Actinocatenispora thailandica: one gene and its partner. The protein of the gene in region 1 interacts with the protein of each later gene in a pairwise test. Links are inferred from orthologs where the notes say so. Each region holds a gene or a part of one and is shown on either strand. Other genes may lie near its edges. The genes, in order: ligA and leuS.

Region 1 (3,281 bases):
TCAACGTGGTACGCCGAAGCAACGGCAACCTGTTCGACGTGGAGAACTTCCTGGCCCGGGAGCGGGTCGGCGACCAGTTGGCCGGCGCCACCGGCCCCCGCGCCGCCGGTGGCGCGATCTAGGGTCCGTCCGGACGTCCGGACGTCCGGACGCCCGGGCGCCGGCTGCGGCGGCCCCGTTCGCCCGGTCCGCAGCGCCGACACCGGTCCGATCTTCGAGCCGGTCGTGTCCACGTACGACGTGCCGGGCCACCAGATCTCGCCGGGCCCCGCCCGGTCGACCCGTGGCGCTCTCGACCCGGTCACCGGCGATCCGTCAGCTGCCGGAAACTGTCGGTGCCGGCAGGTACGGTTCGGCTACACGACAGGAGGGCAGCGCGTGGCGACGAGCGATCCGGGCAGCGAGTTGACGGCGACACCGACCGCCGAGCAGGAGGCGGTGGCCGGGGCCGAGCCGACGGCCCAGGCGCGGCAGCGGCACCGGGCGCTCGCCGAGCAGATCGACGACCATCAGTACCGCTACTACGTGCTGGACGCGCCGACCGCCTCGGACGCCGAGTACGACGGGCTGATGCGCGAGCTGGAGGCGCTGGAGGCGCAGTACCCGGCGCTGCGCACACCGAACTCGCCGACCCAGCGGGTCGGCGGCACCTACTCGACCCAGTTCACCCCGGTCGAGCACATCGAGCGGATGCTCAGCCTCGACAACGCGGTCGACGACGAGGAGATGGCCGCCTGGAACGAGCGGGTCGAGCGCGAGGCCGCCGGGGCGAAGGTCTCCTACCTGTGCGAGCTGAAGATCGACGGGCTCGCCGTCGACCTGGTCTACCGGGACGGCCGGCTGGCGCGCGGCGCGACCCGCGGCGACGGCCGGACCGGTGAGGACATCACCCCGAATGTGCGCAGCGTCGAGGGGATCCCGCACGAGCTGTCCGGCTCGGCCGAGTTCCCGGTGCCCCCGCTGGTCGAGATCCGCGGCGAGATCTACTTCCCGGTCGAGGGTTTCACCGAGCTGAACGCCTCGCTGGTCGAGCAGGGCAAGCCGCCGTTCGCCAACCCGCGCAACGCCGCCGCCGGCAGCCTGCGCCAGAAGGACCCGCGGATCACCGCGCAGCGGCCGCTGCGGCTGATCGTGCACGGCCTCGGCGCCCGGGAGGGGTTCGAGCCGACCCGCCAGTCCGAGTCGTACGCGGCGCTGCAGGCCTGGGGCCTGCCGACCTCGCCCCGGTGGCGGGTCGTCCCGGCACTGGCCGACGTGCTCGACTACATCAGCTACTACGGCGAGCACCGGCACGAGGTCGAGCACGAGATCGACGGCGTCGTGGTCAAGGTCGACGAGGTCAGCGTGCAGCGCCGGCTCGGCGCCACCAGCAAGGCGCCACGCTGGGCCATCGCCTTCAAGTACCCGCCGGAGGAGGTCAACACGAAGCTGACCGACGTGCGGGTCAACGTGGGCCGCACTGGCCGCGTCACGCCGTACGCGGTGCTCGAACCGGTCCGGGTCGCCGGCTCGACGGTCGCGTTCGCGACCCTGCACAACGCCTCGGAGGTGCGGCGCAAGGGCGTGCTGATCGGCGACACGGTGGTGCTGCGCAAGGCCGGCGACGTCATCCCGGAGGTGGTCGGGCCGGTCACCGACCTGCGGCCGGCCGACGCGCACGAGTTCGTGATGCCCACCCGCTGCCCCGAGTGCGGCACCGAGCTGCGCCCGGAGAAGGAGGGTGACGCCGACATCCGCTGCCCGAACACCCGGCGCTGCCCGGCGCAGCTACGTGAGCGCGTCTTCCACCTGGCCGGCCGCGGCTCGTTCGACATCGAGGCGCTGGGTTACAAGGCGGCCAGCGCGCTGCTCGCCGACCAGGTCATCGCCGACGAGGGGGACCTGTTCGGGCTGGACGCCGCCAGGCTCGCCAGCTCGCCGTTCTTCGTCAACAAGGACGGCACGCTCGGCAGCAACGCGCACCGGTTGCTCGAACACCTGGCCGCGGCCAAGGACGCGGCGCTGTGGCGGGTGCTCGTCGGGCTGTCGATCCGGCACGTGGGGCCGACCGCGGCGCGGGCGCTGGCGCGCGAGTTCGGCTCGGTCGAGCGGATCGCGGAGGCCGGTCAGGAGGAGTTGGCCGCGGTCGACGGGGTGGGGCCGACGATCGCCGAGGCGGTCCGTGACTGGTTCGCCGTCGACTGGCACCGCGAGGTGGTCGACAAGTGGCGCGCCGCCGGGGTGCGGATGCAGGAGGAACACGCGGACGACGCGCCGCGGCCGCTGGCCGGGGTGACCGTCGTGGTGACCGGTTCGCTGGCCGGCTACTCCCGGGACGAGGCGACCGAGCAGATCCAGTCCCGCGGTGGCAAGGTGACCGGTTCGGTGTCCAAGAAGACCGGCTTCGTGGTGGTCGGCGAGAACCCGGGCAGCAAGTACGACAAGGCGCTGGCGCTGAAGGTTCCGGTGCTGACCGAGGACGGCTTCGCCGTGCTGCTGTCCGAAGGCCCGGAGGCGGCCGCCGCGCGCGCCCAGGTCGGTCCGGACGAGGACGCCGCAGCGGCCGGCGGGAACCGACGGTGACCGGATCGGCTCACATCACCCGGAGGTAACAAAAAGGCCGACTTTGTTCGCTGTTCGGCGGACACGCAGGGTTGTCATGGCCGGCAGGTCCATACTGCGCCAGGTAGGCGTCACTGTGCCCGATCGACCTCGTTTCACACCGAGGTCGTCCAGTTGTGCGGGTCCACACGGCGCGACCTCGGCGATCGGCGACACGTGCCCCACGCGTCGGTGCGCCGGTGACCTTCTTCCGTCTCGGAGGGGTGGATGGAGTCGACGGCACTGCGCAACGAGCCGCCGCTGCGGCACAAGCGGGTCTTCGTCGGCTACGTCGCGGTCGTCGTCGCCGCCGGTGCCGCGGTCGTCGCGCTCGGCCTGCCCGGCCTCGTCCGCGCCGTCCCGGACCTGCCGGTGGACGGCTGGCTGCTGATCCTGCTGGCGGCGGTGGTGGACGCCGGCCCGTTCAGCGGGCCGCGGCAGCGGGGCAGCTCGGTCGGGGTGTTCCCGTCGGTGTGCTTCGGCTTCACCGTGCTACTGCTGTGGGGGCTCGGCCCGGCCGTCCTGCTGGCGGTGGTCGCCATCATCGGTTCGACCTGGCGGCTGCGCGCCAAGCTGTGGCGCGCCGCGTTCAACCTCGCCCAGTACCTGCTCGCCTACGGGGCGGCCGCCCTCGTGCTGCACACCGTGCGCGAGGACGTGCTCCGGGCCACCGGCTGGCACGCGGTGGCGGTGGTCGGCGC
Region 2 (3,794 bases), 300 kb from region 1 along the record:
GCCAGCAGCACCGCGAGGGCCAACCGGACGATCGCGGGTTTGCCCTCGATGACCCGCTCGATGTTGCCCACGATGGCTTCGGCGGTCTCCCGGAGCTGCTCCGCGGGCATCGGTGCGCCGAGCTCGTCGAGAGTGTGTTGGGCGGTCACCGGCCTCCTCCTTGTCCGCCGCACGCGTGGGTCGAGCGCACGCGTCCGGGCGCTGTCACCGACACGTGCCGTCCGGCGACGGTCCGCGCGTCGGTGTCGCAGCCCGGTGACGGCGGGCTGCCCGAGTGCATCCTCTCAGGCTATACGGGTACCGCCGGTGGCCCGGCTGATCATCTTTCGACAACGCTTCCGTCACCGTTCGCCATCGTGGCCCCCGGCGTCCCGATCCCGGTACGGCCGAACGTCCGAGATGTGGCGGTGACTCCCCGTCGCCGTAACGCAGGTGCCGGCGCGTGGAGCCGGGGAGGTAGACTGCCCGACATGATGGCGGCTGGCCTGCTTCTTACCGAGCCGTGCTGATCGGCCGCCGGCGCCGGCGCGCCGGCGACGCAGCACGGCAAACCCCTCCTGCGTGAGGGGTTTTTTCGTGCACCGAGCTGGACCGCCGGTGCGCAGGCTCCGCGACATTCCAGGCGTGACGACAGATAGCGGTGGTGGATTGCGATGACCGACAGTGCGCAACAGACCGGCGGTGCCGCGGGCTCCGGCGCGGACGCCCCGCCGTACCGCTACACCGCGGCGCTGGCCGCCGACATCGAGCGCCGCTGGCAGGACCGGTGGGAGGAGCAGGGGACGTTCCGGGCGCCGAACCCGGTCGGCCCGCTGGCACCGGCCCCGGGCAGCGCCGAGGCAGCACGGCTGGACCGCCCCAAGAAGTACGTGATCGACATGTTCCCGTACCCGTCGGGCGCCGGGCTGCACGTCGGTCACCCGCTGGGCTACATCGCCACCGACTGCCTGACCCGGTTCCAGCGGATGGCCGGGTTCAACGTGCTGCACGCCATGGGCTTCGACGCGTTCGGGCTGCCGGCCGAGCAGTACGCGGTGCAGACCGGCCAGCATCCACGCAAGACCACCGAGGAGAACATCGACCGGTACCGGGCGCAGATGCGCCGGCTGGGGCTGGCCTACGACGACCGGCGCACGTTCGCCACCACCGATCCGGAGTTCTACCGCTGGACCCAGTGGATCTTCCTGCAGATCTACAACTCCTGGTACGACAGCGAGCAGCGCCGGGCGCGCCCGATCGACGAGCTGGTCGAGCAGTTCGCGGCCGGCGCCCGGCCGACGCCGGACGGCCGGCCGTGGGCGCAGCTGTCCGCGACCGAGCGGGCCGGCGTGCTGGACGGGTACCGGCTGGCCTACCGGTCCGAGGCACCAGTGAACTGGTGCCCGGGGCTGGGTACCGTGCTGGCCAACGAGGAGGTCACCCCGGACGGCCGGTCCGAGCGGGGCAACTTCCCGGTGTTCCGGCGCGACCTGGCGCAGTGGATGATGCGCATCACCGCCTACGCCGACCGGCTGCTGGACGACCTGGACACGCTGGAGTGGCCGGAGCCGGTCAAGCTGATGCAGCGCAACTGGATCGGCCGCTCGCACGGCGCCCGGGTCAGCTTCGACGTGGCCGAACACGCCGAGTCGATCACCGTGTTCACCACCCGGCCGGACACCCTGTTCGGCGCCACCTACATGGTGCTGGCGCCGGAACACGACCTGGTCACCGCGATCGTCCCGGCGAGCTGGCCGGCCGACACGCCGGCGGCCTGGACCGGCGGCGCACCCGACCCGGCCACCGCGGTGGCCGACTACCGGCGGGCCGCCGCGGCCAAGTCGGAGCTGGAGCGCCAGGAGAACAAGGACAAGACCGGGGTGTTCACCGGCGCGTACGCGATCAACCCGGTCAACGGCGCGCAGATCCCGATCTTCATCGCCGACTACGTGCTGGCCGGCTACGGCACCGGGGCGATCATGGCGGTGCCGGCGCACGACCACCGCGACTTCGCCTTCGCCCGGGCGTACGGACTGCCGATGCGCTGCGTGGTCGCCCCCGACGACGGCCGGGGCGACGACCCGGCCGGCTGGGACGACGCGTTCGTCTCCGGCACCGCGGCGGTGGTCAACTCGACCGGCGACGGGGTGAGCCTGGACGGGCTGGCGGTGCCGGCGGCGAAGAAGCGCATCGCCGACTGGCTGGCCGCGCACGGCCACGGCGAGGCGACCACCACCTACAAGCTGCGTGACTGGCTGTTCAGCCGGCAGCGGTACTGGGGCGAGCCGTTCCCGGTGGTCTACGACGAGCAGGGGCTGGCTCACCCGCTGCCGGCCGAGATGCTGCCGGTCGAGCTGCCCGAGGTGGACGACTTCTCCCCGGTCACCTTCGACGCGGACGACGCGGAGTCGTCGCCGGCGCCGCCGCTGGCCAAGGCGAGCGACTGGGTGCACGTCACGCTGGACCTGGGCGACGGGCCGAAGCGGTACCGCCGGGAGACCAACACGATGCCCAACTGGGCCGGTTCCTGCTGGTACGAGCTGCGCTACCTGGACCCGGACAACGCCGCGGCGCCGGTCGACCCGGCGAACGAGAAGTACTGGATGGGTCCGCGGGACGCGACCGACCCGGGCGGCGTCGACCTGTACGTCGGCGGGGTCGAGCACGCCGTACTGCACCTGCTGTACGCCCGGTTCTGGCACAAGGTGCTGCACGACCTGGGCCACGTGGACAGCGCCGAGCCGTTCCGCCGGCTGATCAACCAGGGGTACGTGCAGGCCTACGCGTACACCGACGAGCGCGGCTTCTACGTGCCCGCCGAGCAGGTGGTGGCCACCGACGACGGCTACTCGTTCGAGGGCCGGCCGGTCGACCGCGAGTACGGCAAGATGGGCAAGTCGCTGAAGAACGTGGTCACCCCGGACGAGATGTGCGACGTCTACGGCGCCGACACCTTCCGGGTGTACGAGATGTCGATGGGCCCGCTGGAGGCGTCCCGGCCGTGGGAGACCCGCGCCGTGGTCGGCTCGTTCCGGTTCCTGCAGCGGGTCTGGCGTTCGCTGGTCGACGAGCACACCGGGCAGCCGCGGGTCGCCGACATCGCGATCGACGACGACACCCGGCGGCTGCTGCACCGCACCATCGACGGGGTCACCACGGAGACCTCCGAGCTGCGGTTCAACACGGCGATCGCGAAGCTGATCGAACTGACCAACAAGCTGGTGCAGATCTCCGCCGACGGCGCGCCGCGCGAGATCGCCGAGCCGCTGGTGCTGATGGTCGCGCCGTTCGCGCCGCATGTCGCCGAGCAGCTGTGGCAGCTGCTGGGGCACGACGAGTCGCTGGCGTACCAGCCGTTCCCGGTCGCCGACCCGCAGTGGCTGACCGCCCCGTCGGTGGTGTACCCGGTCCAGGTCAACGGCAAGGTACGCGGTCGGGTGGAGGTGGCGCCGGACGCCGCGGCCGACGCGGTCGAGGCGGCGGCGCTGGCCGACGAGAAGGTCGCCGCGTTCCTGGCCGGCCGCACCCCGCGCAAGGTCATCGTGGTACCGGGGCGGATGGTCAGCGTGGTGCTCTGATCCGCCGGGTCGGTCGGCGTGGTGCTCCGATGCGCCGGGCGTGCCGGTGCCGGGGCGCCGCCCCGGGCCGTTCGCCGTCCGCTGACCTGCTTCTTCCGTTCGGCTGGGCGGCGCGGCCGTAGGCTGGCGTGGTGCTGGTTCGACGACGTGGCGTGGTCATCACCGTACTGGCAGTGTTGATCGGGGTCGTCGCCACCGGCTGCGCCGGCCACGGCACGCAAGGCCGGTCGGCCGCGC

The links.
Region 2: the proteins of ligA (region 1) and leuS interact in binary tests that used the Escherichia coli proteins (3 or more experiments, as listed by UniProt). The link is inferred for Actinocatenispora thailandica from one-to-one orthologs.

The regions. Positions count from the first base shown.
Region 1 is NZ_AP023355.1:2,417,938-2,421,218, forward strand. The notes cover bases 1-2,970. They hold ligA (NAD-dependent DNA ligase LigA), read left to right. Parts: upstream 1-378; coding sequence 379-2,562; downstream 2,563-2,970. Other genes in these bases: Athai_RS10720 (ferritin), read left to right, coding at 1-122; Athai_RS10730 (putative bifunctional diguanylate cyclase/phosphodiesterase), read left to right, coding at 2,809-2,970. In the rest of the region: more of Athai_RS10730, read left to right, coding at 2,971-3,281. UniProt on the Escherichia coli protein: DNA ligase that catalyzes the formation of phosphodiester linkages between 5'-phosphoryl and 3'-hydroxyl groups in double-stranded DNA using NAD as a coenzyme and as the energy source for the reaction.
Region 2 is NZ_AP023355.1:2,714,313-2,718,106, forward strand. Bases 275-3,757 are described here. They hold leuS (leucine--tRNA ligase), read left to right. Parts: upstream 275-653; coding sequence 654-3,557; downstream 3,558-3,757. Other genes in these bases: Athai_RS12090 (trypsin-like serine peptidase), read left to right, coding at 3,689-3,757. Also shown: more of Athai_RS12090, read left to right, coding at 3,758-3,794.